One region of the Pseudomonas sp. SL4(2022) genome, then DNA from elsewhere that is predicted to be linked to it. Evidence: predicted binding sites of a transcription regulator. Region 1 holds the regulator's gene; each other region holds the start of a gene.
The links. The regulator sigma-54, encoded in region 1, starts transcription at its own class of promoters, with help from an activator protein. The targets are predictions, from matches to a motif close to ANTGGCATNNANNTTGCTNT.
Positions count from the first base shown of each region.

Region 2: the regulator sigma-54 is predicted to act here: its motif matches at 1,906-1,925, upstream of nirB (nitrite reductase large subunit NirB).
Region 3: the regulator sigma-54 is predicted to act here: its motif matches at 1,781-1,800, upstream of OU997_RS12640 (ammonium transporter).
Region 4: the regulator sigma-54 is predicted to act here: its motif matches at 2,158-2,177, upstream of OU997_RS18820 (CmpA/NrtA family ABC transporter substrate-binding protein).

Region 1 covers NZ_CP113060.1:786,639-790,761, forward strand. Annotated here, with positions in the region: gene lptA (lipopolysaccharide transport periplasmic protein LptA) at 1-252, shown strand, start outside; gene lptB (LPS export ABC transporter ATP-binding protein) at 255-980, shown strand; gene OU997_RS03755 (RNA polymerase factor sigma-54) at 1,118-2,632, shown strand; gene hpf (ribosome hibernation-promoting factor, HPF/YfiA family) at 2,827-3,135, shown strand; gene ptsN (PTS IIA-like nitrogen regulatory protein PtsN) at 3,151-3,624, shown strand; gene rapZ (RNase adapter RapZ) at 3,627-4,123, shown strand, end outside.
Region 2 covers NZ_CP113060.1:3,984,141-3,988,263, forward strand. Annotated here, with positions in the region: gene OU997_RS18830 (ABC transporter ATP-binding protein) at 1-1, shown strand, start outside; gene OU997_RS18835 (alpha/beta hydrolase) at 1-891, opposite strand, end outside; gene OU997_RS18840 (thioesterase family protein) at 1,025-1,474, shown strand; gene nirB (nitrite reductase large subunit NirB) at 2,073-4,123, shown strand, end outside.
Region 3 covers NZ_CP113060.1:2,680,905-2,685,027, forward strand. Annotated here, with positions in the region: gene OU997_RS12635 (putative bifunctional diguanylate cyclase/phosphodiesterase) at 1-1,577, opposite strand, end outside; gene OU997_RS12640 (ammonium transporter) at 1,833-3,128, shown strand; gene OU997_RS12645 (hypothetical protein) at 3,130-3,774, shown strand; gene OU997_RS12650 (superoxide dismutase) at 3,841-4,123, opposite strand, start outside.
Region 4 covers NZ_CP113060.1:3,979,048-3,983,170, reverse strand. Annotated here, with positions in the region: gene ntrB (nitrate ABC transporter permease) at 1-712, opposite strand, end outside; gene OU997_RS18820 (CmpA/NrtA family ABC transporter substrate-binding protein) at 727-2,010, opposite strand; gene OU997_RS18815 (transcriptional regulator) at 2,457-2,774, opposite strand; gene OU997_RS18810 (hypothetical protein) at 2,986-3,378, shown strand; partial or broken gene alaC (alanine transaminase) at 3,418-4,123, opposite strand, start outside.

The sequences.
Region 1 (4,123 bases):
GACAAGCAGATCGTCAAGGCCTACGGCCTGACTATCCAGTACTTCATGGCCAACGAGCGCGTGGTACTGATCGACCAAGCCAAGGTGATTCAGGAAGGCAACACCTTCGAAGGCGAGAAAATCGTCTATGACACCCAGCGCCAGATCGTTAACGCCGGCCGCGCCACAGGCACCAATGTGACTGCGCCACGTCCGCGCATCGACATGGTGATCCAGCCGAAGAACAAACCAGCCGACCAACAGGCGCAGTAATAATGGCCACATTGAAAGCCCAACACCTGGCCAAGAGTTACAAAGGCCGCCAGGTCGTGCGCGACGTCAGCCTGAACATCGACAGCGGGCAGATCGTCGGCCTGCTTGGCCCCAATGGGGCCGGCAAGACCACCTGTTTCTACATGATCGTCGGTTTGGTCCAGGCCGATCAGGGCCGCGTGATGATCGACGATCTCGACGTCAGCCATCAGCCCATGCATGGCCGCGCCCGCGCCGGAATTGGCTACCTTCCCCAAGAAGCCTCGATCTTTCGTAAACTCAGCGTGGCCGACAACATCATGGCCATCCTGGAAACCCGCAAGGATCTCAACAGCAGCGCGCGCCAACAAGCGCTCGAGGGGCTATTGCAGGAGTTCCACATCACCCACATTCGCGACAACCTGGGCATGAGTTTGTCTGGGGGAGAGCGCCGCCGGGTGGAAATCGCTCGCGCCCTAGCCACCAACCCAAAATTCATCCTGCTTGACGAACCCTTCGCCGGTGTCGACCCGATTTCCGTGGGTGATATCAAACAGATCATCCACCACCTCAAGGCCAAAGGCATCGGCGTACTGATCACCGACCACAACGTGCGTGAGACACTGGATATCTGTGAAACCGCCTATATCGTCAACGACGGTCAACTGATCGCCGAAGGGGATGCAGAGGCAATCCTGGCCAACCAGACAGTAAAAGAAGTGTACCTAGGCCATGAGTTCAAGCTGTAACCACAGCTTTTCTCGGGCCTGCGGCAGCCAAGACTAGGCAAAACCCCAAAAGTCAGGCATATAATTTGCTTCCTAGTGGCGATTTTAACAACGCCCTGTAGTGGATTGCGCACAGACGCCGGTAAATAAGGTCTGCAATGAAACCATCGCTAGTCCTGAAGATGGGCCAGCAGCTGACGATGACACCGCAGCTGCAACAGGCCATCCGCCTACTCCAACTGTCGACCTTGGATCTGCAACAAGAGATTCAGGAAGCCCTGGAGTCCAACCCGATGCTCGAACGCCAGGAAGACGGCGATGATTTCGACAATTCGGACCCCATGGCCGATGGCGCAGAGAGCGCCAGCTCCAGTGAACAGCAGGACACCCCCTACCAGGAAACCAGCTTTCAGGAAACCACACAGACGGTGGACAACCTGGAAGAAGGCGATTGGGGCGAACGCATCCCCAATGAGCTGCCCGTAGACACTGCCTGGGAAGACATCTACCAGACCAGCGCCAGCAGCCTGCCCAGCAGCGCCAGTGATGACGACGAGTGGGATTTCACCACCCGCACCTCCAGTGGTGAAAGCCTGCAAAGCCACTTGCTCTGGCAACTCAATCTAGTGCCGATGTCAGACAAGGACCGCCTGATCGGCGTCACCCTGATCGACTGCATCAATGATCAGGGCTACCTCGAAGAAAGCCTGGAAGAAGTGGTCGATGCTTTCGATCCGGAACTGGATATCGAGCTCGACGAAGTTGAGGCCGTGCTGCACCGTATCCAGCAGTTCGAACCTGCCGGTATTGCCGCGCGCAACCTGGGTGAATGCCTGCTCCTGCAACTGCGTCAATTACCAGCCCAAACCCCATGGCTGAGCGAAGCCCAGCGCCTGGCCAGTGATTACCTCGATCTGCTTGGTAGCCGCGACTACAGCCAACTGATGCGCCGCATGAAGCTCAAGGAAGACGAGCTGCGTCAGGTTATCGAGCTGATCCAGAGCCTCAACCCGCGCCCAGGCTCGCAGATCGAGTCCAGCGAGCCCGAGTACGTAGTCCCCGATGTAATCGTGCGCAAGCACAACGAGCGCTGGCTGGTAGAACTGAACCAGGAAGCCATGCCGCGCCTGCGGGTCAACGCGCAGTACGCCGGCTTCGTCAAGCGTGCTGACTCCAGCGCCGACAACACCTTTATGCGCAACCAGCTGCAAGAAGCACGCTGGTTCATCAAGAGCCTGCAGAGCCGCAACGAAACCCTGATGAAAGTCGCCACGCAGATCGTCGAACACCAACGCGGCTTCCTCGACTACGGCGACGAAGCGATGAAACCGCTCGTACTGCATGATATTGCCGAAGCCGTCGGCATGCACGAATCGACCATTTCAAGGGTGACCACGCAAAAATTCATGCACACCCCACGCGGCATTTACGAACTGAAGTATTTCTTCTCCAGCCACGTCAGCACCTCCGAAGGTGGAGAATGCTCATCCACTGCGATCCGCGCGATCATCAAAAAACTGGTCGCGGCGGAAAATGCGAAAAAGCCGTTGAGTGACAGCAAGATCGCTGGTTTACTGGAGGCACAGGGCATTCAAGTAGCCCGCCGCACGGTCGCCAAGTACCGTGAATCCCTCGGAATAGCGCCTTCCAGTGAGCGCAAACGATTGATCTAAGGCGGCACAAAGAAGGAAGACAGATAGCACTGACCAAACACCCCAGGCCACGCCTTTTTTGCAAAAGCAGCCATACTGCCTATTAGCAATCAGCGCATGTGCCTGACTAGCTCTGTCAGCGTCTTCCGCGCCACAGTGTTCCGGCGGCAGGCCCTTTGCCTGTCTCTTACACACGGCAACAAGGAGAAAGCGGTATGCAAGTCAACATCAGTGGACATCAGCTGGATGTGACCGACGCCCTGCGCGACTACATCGCCGAAAAACTCGGCCGATTGGAGCGCCACTTCGACAAGATTACCAATGTGCAAGTCATCATGGAGGTCGAGAAACTCAAACAGAAAATCGAAGCGACCTTGCACGTTGCCGGTGGCGAAGTCGTCGCCAATGCCGAGCATGACGATATGTACGCGGCCATCGATCTACTGACTGACAAACTCGACCGACAACTCATCAAACACAAGGAAAAACAGCTCGAACGTCAACAGGGTGCAATGGCCCGCTGACATCGTCTATCTCCTATGATCCGACTTGAAACTATCCTGACCCCCGGCCGTTCCCTGGTGAACGTGCCGGGCGGCAGCAAAAAACGTGTCCTCGAACAGATTGCCAACCTGGTAGCGCGCGAGCTGCCTGACCTGGATGGACAAGATATCTTCGAAAGCCTGATTGCCCGAGAAAAACTCGGCTCGACCGGTTTCGGTAATGGCATCGCCATTCCGCACTGCCGCCTGCCCGGTTGCACCGCGCCGATCAGCGCCTTGCTGCGCCTGGACGCTGCCGTAGACTTCGACGCCATCGACGGTGCGCCAGTGGACCTGCTGTTTGTCCTGCTAGTGCCCGAAGCAGCAACCGATGCTCACCTGGAGCTGCTTCGGCAGATCGCCAGCATGCTCGATCGCAGCGATGTACGTGCCAGCCTGCGCCAAGCCGAAAGCAGCGAAGCCCTGTATCAGGTGGTCGTGGACGTACAAAGCCAACTCAACCGAGCCTGAGCATGCGCCTGATCATCGTTAGCGGTCGCTCCGGCTCCGGGAAGAGCACCGCCCTCGATGTACTTGAGGACAACGGCTTCTACTGCATCGACAATCTCCCCGCTGGCCTGTTGCCTGAACTGGCCGAGCGCGCCCTGCTGCACACCGAGCTGCTGCATCCGCAGGTGGCGGTGTCGATTGATGCGCGCAACCTGCCAAGCCATCTCAAGCGCTTCCCTGAGCTGCTTGAAGAAGTTCGCGCACGGCATATCAAATGCGATGTGATCTACCTGGATGCCGACGAAGAAACCCTACTCAAGCGCTTCTCGGAAACGCGCCGGCGCCATCCGCTGACCAACCAGAATCGCTCGCTCGCTGAAGCCATTGCCGATGAAAGCCTGCTGCTCGGGCCCATTATCGACCTGGCAGACCTCAAGATCGACACCACTCACCTCAACCTGTATCAGCTGCGAGACAGCCTCAAGCTGCGCCTGCTCAACCAGCCCGAACCGGGCACTGC
Region 2 (4,123 bases), 1.2 Mb from region 1:
GGGCGCAGGCGTCGCACCGATGCGCTGGAAGAAGGTTTCCACTGCATCGGTGTAGGCGCCCGGCATGCCTAATTGCGCATTGATCTCGCCGTGCGACAACGCCAGTGGCAATACCGTGACCTGCATACCCAACTCACTGCCTCGCTTGGCAAAGCCCTGCGCCTGACGGCATGCTTCTTCGCGTTTGCTGGAGCAGACGGCCAGCATTGGTGCGCCTGCTTGCTGCAAACGCCGCACGGGCGATGCAGCACGCCAATAGGCCGGGTCCTGGCCAAACGCCTTGTCATACAGGCGGTAGTGCCTGTCGCGCATAATGCGTTCAACATCAAACGCCGCACTGTCGAGTGCCACAGTGCCCAACCAGGGTTTTACAGCATAAGCCTGGCCAATCTCAGGAGCAGCACTGAGCAGGCTGACCAAATGCGCACCTGCCGAATGCCCCAACAGCACCACGCGCTGCGGGTCCCCACCCCAGCCTGTTGCATGTTGCTGGACGTAGCTCAGCGCCTGGGCTATGTCCTCGGCCTGTTGCACGGGCATCGCATCCGGAATCAGGCGATAGTTCACCGAGACAAACAGATACCCCTGGGGTAACCAGCGCGCCAGTTTGTTCTCAACCACCCGGTCCATGCGTTTGTCGCCCTTGTCCCAGGCGCCGCCGTGCACCATCAGCAGAATCGGTGCCGACTTGGCCTTTAGTGGGCGGTACACATCCAGACGCTGACGCGCATGCGTGCCATAAGGCAGATCGGCCAACAGCTCTGCGCCAAGCTGCGCGGCGCTCTTGGCACTGCGTCGATCACTCAGGGCATCGCGCAGCCCCTGTGCCTGCACATCCACTAAGCACAACAGCATCAGCAGCGCGCCGATGCTCAATCGTCCGAGTTTCATGCTTAACCTGCCCCATGCCATCAGGATGATCGGCAGATCATCACTGTTTTACCCGCCGCCTGCATCAGCGGCTGCCCGGCAAAGACGAACGGGGTTAACATTCGCCACCTTTCGCTGACGACCGGATGCTGGCATGGCCCGCCTGAAACTTGAGTTCCCCGAAGACCAGTTCTGCTACAGCACCCACCTGACGGTGCGGGTGACCGACATTAACGCGGCCAATCACCTGGGCAACGACTCGATGATTTCGATGATTTCCGAAGCCCGGGCACGTTTTCTGTTCGAGTTCGGCATCGTCGAAACCCAGGAAGATGGCACTGGCATCATCGTCACCGACCTGGCCACTACCTACCGCGCCGAAGCCCATGCCCGCGACCAGTTGCTATTCGAGGTCGGGGTGATGGATTTCAACAAATATGGTGGCGATATCACCTTTCGCATTACCCGCCCAGCCGATGGCAACCTGGTGGCCATGGCCAAGTCCGGCTTTGTCTTTTTCAACTACAAATTGGGTAAAGTGGTGCCGATGCCAGCGTCCTTCAGCACGACCTTCAGCAAGGTCAACTGGCTGGACCAGCCATAGACACTGGTCAATTTTTAGTCAGCCATCACGTGACAGCCTGCACATCCTCTGCTAGGCCTAAAGCAGAACAACAAAAAAGCAGGGAATCACGATGCCAACCACGCGCAGCCATGTCCGCCACGCCGGGCTGTTGAGCAGCCTACTCGCTCTGGCCCTTCTGACCCTTCCGCTTCCCACCCAGGCGTTAAGCACTGCGGTAGAGGATGCCATCTACACAACCGACGTCCGTGGCAGCCGCTGAACCTCTGCTGCGCATATGGGGCCGTCACATGCGACCGATCTGGCATCGCAGTGACGGTCACGGTTTTTCAGGGCAGCACCTTGCCGCCAAGACGCACCACGCCAGCGCACGGCGCACCATGAGAGTGCCAGAGTCACCCCTTCAACCAGGCAAACGCTCTTAAAGCCCTGCAAAACAGCACGCGCTATGTGTTGGCACACGACCTGCATTGTCACTGACACAATTTAATAAAGCGCGACCTTCAACGAAGAGGGTCGCACTTCCCGAGAGAACGGGACTTGGACAAAGGCGTCCTCGCTAGGTGACTAGCGGGACGCCTTTTTTGTTTTGCGCGTGTTTAATCAGGAGATGGCCGGCATGCAGAAGCTCAAGCTGGTGATGATCGGTAACGGCATGGCAGGTGTACGCACCCTCGAAGAGCTGCTCAAGCTCGCCCCCGATCTCTATGACATTACGGTGTTCGGCGCCGAACCCCATCCGAACTACAACCGCATCCTGCTCTCGCCGGTACTGGCCGGCGAACAGACCTTCGAGGAGATCATCCTCAACGACCTCAACTGGTATGCCGAAAACAACATCCAGCTGATGCTCAACCGCAAAGTGGTCAGCGTCGACCGTAAGAAACGCGTGGTTACAGCCTCCGACGGCAGCAGCGCCGAATACGACCGCCTGCTCATTGCCACCGGCTCCACCCCCTTTATCCTGCCGATCCCTGGCAACAAGTTGGCCGGGGTAATCGGCTACCGCGACGTGGCCGACACCCAGGCCATGATCAACACCGCCAAAACCCACAACCATGCCGTGGTCATCGGCGGCGGCCTGCTCGGCCTGGAAGCGGCTAACGGCCTGAAAATGCGCGGCATGGACGTAACCGTGGTGCACCTTTCCGATTGGCTGCTGGAGCGCCAACTCGACCGCACGGCCGGTAAGCTGCTGCAAAGCGCCTTGGAAGCACGCGGCATTCACTTCCGCCTGAATGAGCAAACCGAAGAGCTGATGGACAACGGTGAAGGCCGGGTCTGCGCCGTGCAGTTCAAGAGCGGTGACGTGATCCCCGCCGACCTGGTGGTAATGGCCGCCGGCATCCGTCCCAACACCGAACTGGCGGAAAAGGCCGGCATCCCGTGCAACCGCGGCATCCTGGTCAACGACACCCTGCAGACCTACGACCCGCGCATCTACTCGATCGGCGAGTGCGCTAACCACCGTGGCATCGCCTACGGCCTGGTCGCGCCGCTGTTCGAACAAGCAAAAGTCTGCGCCAACCACCTGGCCCAACTCGGCTTCGCCCGCTATCAGGGCTCGGTCACCTCGACCAAGCTCAAGGTCACCGGCATCGACCTGTTCTCTGCCGGCGACTTTATGGGCGGCGAAGGCACCGAGACCATCATCCTCTCCGACCCCATCGGCGGCGTGTACAAGAAGCTGGTGATCAAGAACGACATCCTGGTCGGTGGCTGCCTGTATGGCGACACCGCCGATGGCGGCTGGTATTTCCGCCAGATCAAGGAAAACGCCAACATCAGCCAGATCCGTGACCACCTGATGTTCGGTGAAAGTGCCCTTGGCGACGTCGGCCACCAGGGCCAGAGCAGCGCGGCGAACATGCCCGACAGCATGGAAGTGTGCGGTTGCAACGGCGTGTGCAAGGGCACCATCGTCAAGGCGATCCAGGAGAACGGCCTGTTCAGCGTCGATGACGTGAAGAAGCACACCAAGGCAGCCAGCTCCTGCGGCTCCTGCGCCGGTTTGGTCGAACAGATTCTGATCAGCACGGTCGGCGGCGCTGCCGAGGTGAAACCGAAAAGCGAGAAAGCCATCTGCGGTTGCAGCGACCTGAACCATGGGCAGATCCGCCAGGCGATTCGCGAGCAGCACCTGGTCAACATGGCCGACACCATGACCGCGCTACGCTGGAGCACGCCCAACGGCTGCGCCACCTGCCGCCCGGCGCTGAACTACTACCTGATTTCTACCTGGTCGGGCGAAGCCAAGGACGACCCGCAGTCGCGCCTGATCAACGAACGCGCCCACGCCAACATCCAGAAGGATGGCACCTATTCGGTGGTGCCACGCATGTGGGGCGGCGTGACCAACCCGTCCGAGCTGCGCCGCATCGCCGACGTGGCCGACAAATACAACGTGCCGATGGTCAAGGTCACCGGTGGCCAGCGTATCGACCTGCTGGGCATCAAGAAGGAAGACCTACCGGGCGTGTGGAAGGATCTGGACATGCCCTCCGGCCACGCCTACGGCAAGTCCATCCGTACCGTGAAGACCTGCGTGGGCAGCGAGTTCTGCCGCTTCGGCACGCAGAACTCCACCCAGCTGGGCATCGACCTGGAGCACGACCTGTTCAACATGTGGTCGCCGCACAAGGTCAAGCTGGCCGTCTCCGGCTGCCCGCG
Region 3 (4,123 bases), 1.9 Mb from region 1:
TCTGCGTGGTGCAGTTGCACAGTGGAGAGGTTGACTGCCATACGCAGCTCGGTGAAGCCCTGGTCATGCCACTCGCGCAGTTGGCGGCAGGTCTGGTCGAGAATCCATTCGCCAATCGGGATGATGGTGCCATTTTGTTCGGCAAGCGGGATAAACAGATCCGGCGGCACAAAACCATGCTGCGGATGCTGCCAGCGCAGCAGCGCTTCGACGCCGACCACGCTGTGGTCGCGGTAGTCGACCTGCGGTTGGTAGACCAGGTGCAGTTGATTCAAGGCCAGGGCGTCACGCAGGTCTTTTTCCAGTTCGCGACGGCGGCGCATTTCGCTGTCGACGCTGGCGATGTAGAACTGGTAGCGGTTGCGTGAACGACTCTTGGCCAGGGTCATGGTCTGTTCGGCTTTCTGCAGCAGTTTTTCGGTGCTGTCACCGTCTTCCGGGAACAGCGTAATGCCGATGGTCGCGCGCAGGCGAACTTGCTGCTGGTCGAGCATAAACGGGTTATCGAGGTCGTCGAGTACGCTCTGCGCCAGTTCGGCGGCTTCGTAAGGCTGTTCGATATCTGCCTGCACCAGCGCGAATTGGTCACCCCCCAAACGTGCCAGCGCACCAAGGCGGCCACTGTGGCTGCGCAGGCGGTCGGACAGTGCCAGCAGCAGCTGGTCGCCGGTCTGGTAGCTGAATTGTTCGTTGATGCCCTTAAAGTCATCCAGGCCGACGCAAAGCACGGCGACGCGGCGCTGCAGGCGGCCAGCATCTTCAAGAATCTGGTCGAGTTGTTGCTGCAGCTGCTGACGGTTCGGCAGACCGGTGAGGAAATCATACTGAGCCATGCGCAGCAGGCTGTTTTCCGCTTCGCGGCGCAGGTTGGTGTTGCGTTCGATGGAGGAGAGCAGCTGGTTGGCGGTATTGATCCACAAGCCCAGCTCGTTCTTTTCGTTGCCCTTGAGCATGGGCAGCTTGTGTTCGCTGGGGCGATCCGGGTTGATATTGGTCAGGTGCTCAATGATCTTCGACAGCGGCTTGGTCAGCAGCCAGTGGTAGACCAGATACAGCACCAAACCCATGGCGAGGGCGCGCAGCACGCCAGAAATAAAGATGATGATCGAGTTGGTGACAAAGCTCTCGCCGTAGGGGGCTGTGTCGAGAGTGATGCTGAGGTCGCCGTAGTACTCGCTGTAGGGGCCGCGGCCGACCAGCTGGGTGGTGAAATTCTGTTCCTTGCCGAGGATCGGATCGGTCAACCAGCGGGTGGGGATATCAACCTGTTCGCGGGCCTTCTCCGCCAGCATTGGCTCATTGGGGTGGCCGATGGCGGCCATGCGCACTGACTCGTGCTGGAACAGACCTTCGATGACTTGCATACCCATTTCCCGGTCGAGACTGTAGACCGCCTGGGTGGAAGGATCACGGAACATGCCGAGGATGCGGTGCGCGTCGTTTGCGACGGCCTGACGTGTCTTGTACACGTCGAAAACGATCTGCGCACAACTCAAGACCACGCCGACGATGAGTGCAGAGAGCAGCACCACACGAAGCAACTTAAGTGACAAGCTGTTTTTGAGTTCCAGCTTCAAGTGACGGTTCCTTGTTAGAGGCCTTTGGCGTCAGACGCTAGTGAGTATTGGCAAAGTCGCGCTTGCAGTCAAAGGGCCATTATCAAAGTTTGTCGAACAAACTTTTGTGTCGTGATGGCGCGGATGCTAGCGGACATAAGAGTAAGTTGCACTGTCTCGGTGCATGCGCTGTGCTGCTGCGGCTTGCCAGCTACTCGTTTTTTCTTGGCATGAGAGTTGCCATACCTCCGGCACTCACCGTGCGGGGGATATGCAATGAAAACTCGACTGTCAGGAATAGCTGCGTTTGCGGTATCGCCACTGGCTCAGGCGGCCAGCGATGATGCGATCAATACGGCCTGGTTGGTGCTGGCCAGCGTGTTGGTGTTTTTCATGCAGGCTGGCTTTGCCTTGCTGGAAAGCGGAATGTCGCGGGCGAAGAATGCCGTTAACGTGATGATGAAGAACTACATGGACGGTTGCGTCGGCGGCATTACATTCTGGTTGTTCGGTTTCGGTCTGATGTTCGGCAGCAACATCACCGGCTGGTTCGGCATGAGTCATTTTGCGCCGCACGATGGCGAGCCCTGGGATTTCACCTTTCTGCTATTTCAGATGATGTTCGCGGCCACGGCTGCAACCATCGCCAGTGGCGCCATGGCCGAGCGCACGCGTTACTCGGCCTATTTGATCGGCGCGGTGGTGATCAGCGGGTTTATTTACCCGGTGTTCGGCAGCTGGGTGTGGAGCGGCATATACGGTGGCCAGGGGTGGTTGGCGGCCCTGGGCTTTATCGACTTTGCCGGCTCCACTGTGGTGCACAGCGTCGGCGCCTGGTGTGCGCTGGCCGGTATTCTGGTGCTGGGGCCGCGTCTGGGGCGTTTTGCTGCGGACGGTGCGCCGCGCAGCATTCCTGGGCACAACCTAAGCCTGGTCGCGCTGGGCGGTTTCATCCTTTGGTTTGGCTGGTTTGGCTTTAACGCCGGCAGCAGCCTGGGGATAAATGTCAGCCTCGGGCTGATTGCCCTGAATACCCACCTGGCGGCGTCGGCCGGAGCACTGGGTGCATTTCTGGCGCAGCGCAGCACCTCCAGCCCGGTGCTGTTGACTACCACGGTGAACGGTTCGCTCGGTGGTTTGGTCGGCATCACCGCCGGTTGCGCGACGATGTCGCCGCTGTTTGCCCTGCTGACCGGGCTGGTGGCCGGTGGTGTGGTGGTGTTCGGGATGCGCCTGCTGGAGCGCTGGCAACTGGATGACGTGGTCGGTGCGATACCGGTGCATGGTTTTGCCGGGGTCTGGGGCACGCTGGCGGCTGGGCTGTTCTTCAGTGGCGACCTGTTCAATTGGTCACGGGTTGGGGTGCAGTTGCTGGGTGCCGGGGTCGCGTTTGTCTGGGCGTTCCCGCTGGCGTTGATGCTTTACCTGTTATTGGCGAAAACCCTCGGCCTGCGCACCTCTTCGCAACATGAGCAGCGTGGCCTGGATTATGCCGAACATGCTGAGGTGGGCTATCCCGAGTTCAACCTGGCGGTGACCTTCGACAGTAACGACCTGCCGAGGAGGGTGTGACATGAGCCTGGCAACTCGCCGACGGGCGATCTACACCGGCCTGGCCGGGCACTTTGCTGAAGACGAACTGCTGGCTGTGCTGGCCCTGTGGGAAAACAAATACGCCGACAAACCGCCGTTCGCTCTAAATGAGTTTCTCGGTGAAGTGGCGGCGACCTGCGAGCGCAAGTTGGAGCGTGCCAAGCTCTACCGCGAGCTGGTGGGGGCGCTAACCGGCCCGTTATCAGCCTTGCTGCCGGACCCGGAACCGCAGTTGCTCAGCTGGCGGCAGCGGATGGGCGTGGCGGCACCGCTACGGGTCGGCACGGATAGCCAAGCACGGCATACCTTCGAGGCGCTGAGCCGCGTGCTGTTCAATGCGCTCGACGCCGGGTTGCTGCCACGCCTGCAACATTTCGTTGCGGGTAACCTGAGCAATTTAAGTGGCAGCAATGTGCAGCGCCTGCGCGTGCGGGCCTGGCTGGAGCAGGGCGCTGAACTGGAACCGGCCGGCCTGGGGCTGGAGCAGCTACGGCAGTTGCTCAACCTGCTGTACATCGGGTTGTGTGAATACCTGGGGCCGGTGGTGGCTGATCAGCGTCTGACTCATGCGGTGCAGCAGGTCGAGGCGTTGCACCTGGCCTTGGCGCCGCGCAAGCTGTTGTAAACCGCTGGTGCAGAAAACAAGAAACCCGGCACAGGGCCGGGTTTCTTGTTATTCGGGAGCGCTGACTTAGGCGGCGTAGTTTTTCGCTACGAAGTCCCAGTTGACCAGGTTCCAGAACGCCTCAACATACTTCGGACGCAGGTTGCGGTAGTCGATGTAGTAGGCGTGCTCCCAGACGTCGCAGGTCAGCAGCGGGGTGTCGCCGCTGGTCAGCGGGCAGCCGGCGCCGATGGTGCTGGCCAGGGCCAGAGAACCGTCAGCCTTCTTCACCAGCCAGCCCCAGCCGGAACCGAAGGTGCCGATGGAAACCTTGCTGAATTCTTCCTTGAACTTGTCGAAGGAACCGAAG
Region 4 (4,123 bases), 1.2 Mb from region 1:
GGCCCGTGCCGCCGGTGAGCATCTCGGCGGCGACAATTACCAGCCAGGCCACGCCAATGGCCAGGCGAATGCCGGTCATCAGGTGTGGCAACACGGCGGGAAACAGGATGCGTGTGAGCACCTTGAACTCCGAGAGCTTGAGCACCCGCGCCACGTTCAGATAATCCTGCGGCACGCTGGACACACCGGCGGCGGTGTTGAGGATGATCGGCCAGATTGAGCTGATGAAAATCACCCAGATCGACGCCGGGCCAGCCGCTTCGAACACCAGCAGACCAATCGGTAGCCAAGCCAGCGGCGAAACCGGACGCAGCAGGCTGATGATCGGCGAGAGCATGCTGGCCAAGAAAGCAAAGCGGCCGATGGCAAAGCCCAGCGGAATGCCCACCAACGCCGCCAAACCAAAGCCGATACTGACGCGGCCCAGCGAATGCAGGATATTCCAGCCGATGCCCATGTCATTCGGGCCGTTGTCATAGAAGGGGTTGGCAAACAGCTCCAGTGCCGCCGCCCAGGTACTGACTGGGCCTGGCAGACCCTCGCTTTTGCTCGCAATCAGCGCCCACACGCCAATAAACAGTGCGATGCCGAGTAATGGCGGCACAACCGCCTTGAGCAGGCTGCTCAGCGCCGTCACGCCTGGCAGCACCAGGCGTGACGCTTTGCTTGTTGGCGCAGGCAAGGGCAATGGGGTTTTCAGTGGTGCGTTCATCACGAACCTCCCAATCAGGCTTTAATCGCAAAAGAGTTGGCATAGGCAGCTGGCTCGGAGCCATTCCATACGTTGCCGTCGATCAGCATGCTGCTACGCAGCGAGCTGGCCGGCACAGGGATGTTCAACGCACTGGCGGCTTCTTTGTACAGCGCAACCTGGTTGACCCCGGCGGCGACGACGGGGTAATTCGGGTCTTCCTTGATCAGGCCCCAACGCTTGAATTGGGTCATAAACCACATGCCGTCGGAGTGATACGGGAAGTTCACCGTGCCGTTCTTGCAGAAGGCCATGGCGTGATCGTCTTTCCAGCTGTTGCCCAGGCCGTCCTCATACTGGCTGAGGAAGCGCGGCTCGATCACCTTGACCGGTGCATTGACGTAGGCCTTGCCGGAAATCAACTTGGCCGTGCTCTTACGGTTTTCCTCGCTGGCTTCGATAAACTGGCTGGCGTCCAGCACCGCCATGATCAGCGCGCGGGCCGCGTTGGGGTATTGCTCGATAAAAGTGCGGGTGGCACCGAGGACCTTTTCCGGGTGATCCGGCCAGATCTGCTGAGTCGTGACGGCGGTGAAACCAATCTTGTCGGCAATCGCCCGCGCGCCCCAGGGCTCACCGACGCAGAAGCCGTCCATATTGCCGACGCGCATATTGGCGACCATCTGCGGTGGTGGCACGACGATGGTTTTCACATCGCTCATCGGGTTGATGCCCAGGCTCGCCAGCCAGTAATACAGCCACATGGCGTGGGTACCGGTGGGGAAAGTCTGGGCGAAAGTCAGCGGGTTTCCGCCTTTTTTCACATGCTCGGCCAGTTGTGCACCGTTGGTGACGCCGGCCTCTTTGAGCTGTTTGGAGAGGGTGATGGCCTGGCCGTTCTGGTTCAGGCCCATCAGTACCGCCATATCCTTCTGCGGCCCGGCGATGCCCAGCTGCGCGCCATACATCATGCCGTACAGCACGTGGGCGGCATCCAGCTCGCCGGTATTCAGTTTGTCGCGCACACCGGCCCAGGAGGCTTCTTTACTCGGGGTGATGGTCAGGCCGTATTTCTCGCCAAAGCCCTGAGTAGCTGCGACTACGACCGAGGCGCAGTCGGTCAGCGGAATAAAACCAACTTTCAGCGCAGCCTTTTCCGGTGCATCGGAGCCGGCGGCCCAGGCCACGCTGCGCAGCGAAGCGGGTGCGCTCAGGCCAAGGGCGGCGACACCACCTAAGGTGCCGGCGACAGCTATCGAGGTTCTCAGAAAGTTACGGCGGCTGTGCAGGCTTAGGGCCTTCGAATCACGATCAGTCATAGGTCTGTCCTCTCTGGCCGATAAAACGGCTGAAACAAAAAACGGCGTCCGCCAGGCCACCTCTAATGAGGTGACCTGACGGACGCCGTTGTCCGTGATCCGCGGCTCACCGCCGTTGGTGGGCTGCGCAGGAATCTTGTGAGGACGATAGCAAAGGGCTTGCCAGCTTTACTGGGGTACGGCGGCTGACAACCGCCAGAACCCTCTGAAGCGGGCTCGAACGAGCCTTAGGTTGGTAGGCTTAAACGCTATAAATCATAGGGTTAAGCACAGTATTAAATGTTGGTTAGAAAAAAGTTTTCTTGCCGTAATGCCGTGCCATGCCGCAGACCAGCAGCGCTTTTAGTCATCTTATTGAGCCAATGTTGTGCATGGCTAAGCCGCTGCCAAGCGCTTTTGCTTCGCCTTGGTGCCGCCAGCCTAGGTGTGGATCACGCACCACAGCCTTAGCGGGACAGCGATTTGCCCTGAGTTTCCTCGACAAACTCCTTGAGCCAGCGCAGCACTTCCACCGCCTCCCAGCGCGAGGGGTCGAACATGGCGTAGGTCAGGCCCTGGTAGCCGACCACATCCAGCTGACGGTGATAGCCGGCACGCTGCAGCAAGGCTTCGATCTCGGCAAAACAGGTGTTGAAGTGCACCCGGGAAAACGGCGTTTTGCCCTCGGTGACGATGCCTTCAAGCTGCAATTCATTGACGGTGGCCCGGACTTTTTCCAAGGGCATGCGGTTTACGCTGTGTTTCAGCTGCAGTACGTCGAGCATCTGGGTACTCCTGTTAACGCCTTGTATGGGCCCGATCTGCCGGGCGGCATGGTTGGCTGGATGGCATGACCAAGGGTAATCGAAAAATACTGTACAAATAAACAGTATTCGATAATAGTAAGCCCAAGGCCATAACCGGCACCTACTCGATCACTCGCGCCATCTGCCCGCAAAGCCAATGGCCACAGGCACTGCAGAGGAGTCACTAACAATGCAACAGATGCTGATGACAATTGTGCTGTTGGGTCTTTTGGCCGGTTGTGCGCAACCCCAGCTTGATCAACCGAGGGCCAATGGCACCTACCTGGTGATTGAGAATGGCCAGGCCTGGGCGGTGCTGGTATCCGACGGCAAGCGTGTAGAAGAGCAGGGCACGGTGGTGGATGTGATCAGGCTGCCGAGCGAGGACTCTGCCGTGGCGGCCAGTTATGTGATCGAAACGGCCAATTGCGGCCGCGTGCAGTGGCTGAGCGAACGCTCGGATGCGGCAGATGGCATGACCAATCTGATGTCGCTGCACAGCAACAATCAACTGGGGCAGAGCGGCTGCGTCATTACCAGTGGTCTGAGCAAGGTTTGGACGGTGCTGGATTACTCCGGTTGAAACGAAAGAGGGCCCCCTAAGGTGCCCTCTATCTTCTGCTTACTCGTCGGCCTTGGCCTTCTTGCCGGGTATCAGGCCATCGGCGCGGAACATCGCCTTGATCCCGCGAATCGCCTGACGGATGCGGTCCTGATTTTCGATCAAGGCAAAGCGCACATGGTCATCGCCGTAATCGCCAAAGCCGATGCCCGGGGAGACGCAGACCTTGGCCTCCAGCAGCAGCTTCTTGGCGAATTCCAGTGAACCGAGCTGGGCGTACTGCTCAGGAATTTTCGCCCAGACATACATCGAGGCTTTCGGGTTTTCGACCATCCAGTCCAGCTCGTGCAAGCCTTTGACCAGCAGGTTGCGGCGCTGGCGGTATTGCTCGGCGATATCGCGCACGCATTGCTGATCACCTTCCAGCGCGGCAATCGCCGCCACCTGCAGCGGGGTGAAGGTGCCGTAGTCGTGGTAGCTCTTAATCCGCGCCAGGGCGCTGACCAGCTCCTGGTTACCGACCATAAAGCCGATGCGCCAGCCGGCCATGTTGTAGCTCTTCGACAAGGTGAAGAACTCCACGGCAATGTCCTTGGCACCCGGCACCTGCATGATCGACGGGGCTTTCCAGCCGTCGTAGACGATATCGGCGTAGGCCAGATCGTGAATCACCAGCACGTCATATTGCTTGGCCAGGGCCACCACACGCTCGAAGAAATCCAGCTCCACACACTGTGCAGTGGGATTGGACGGGAAGCCGAGGATC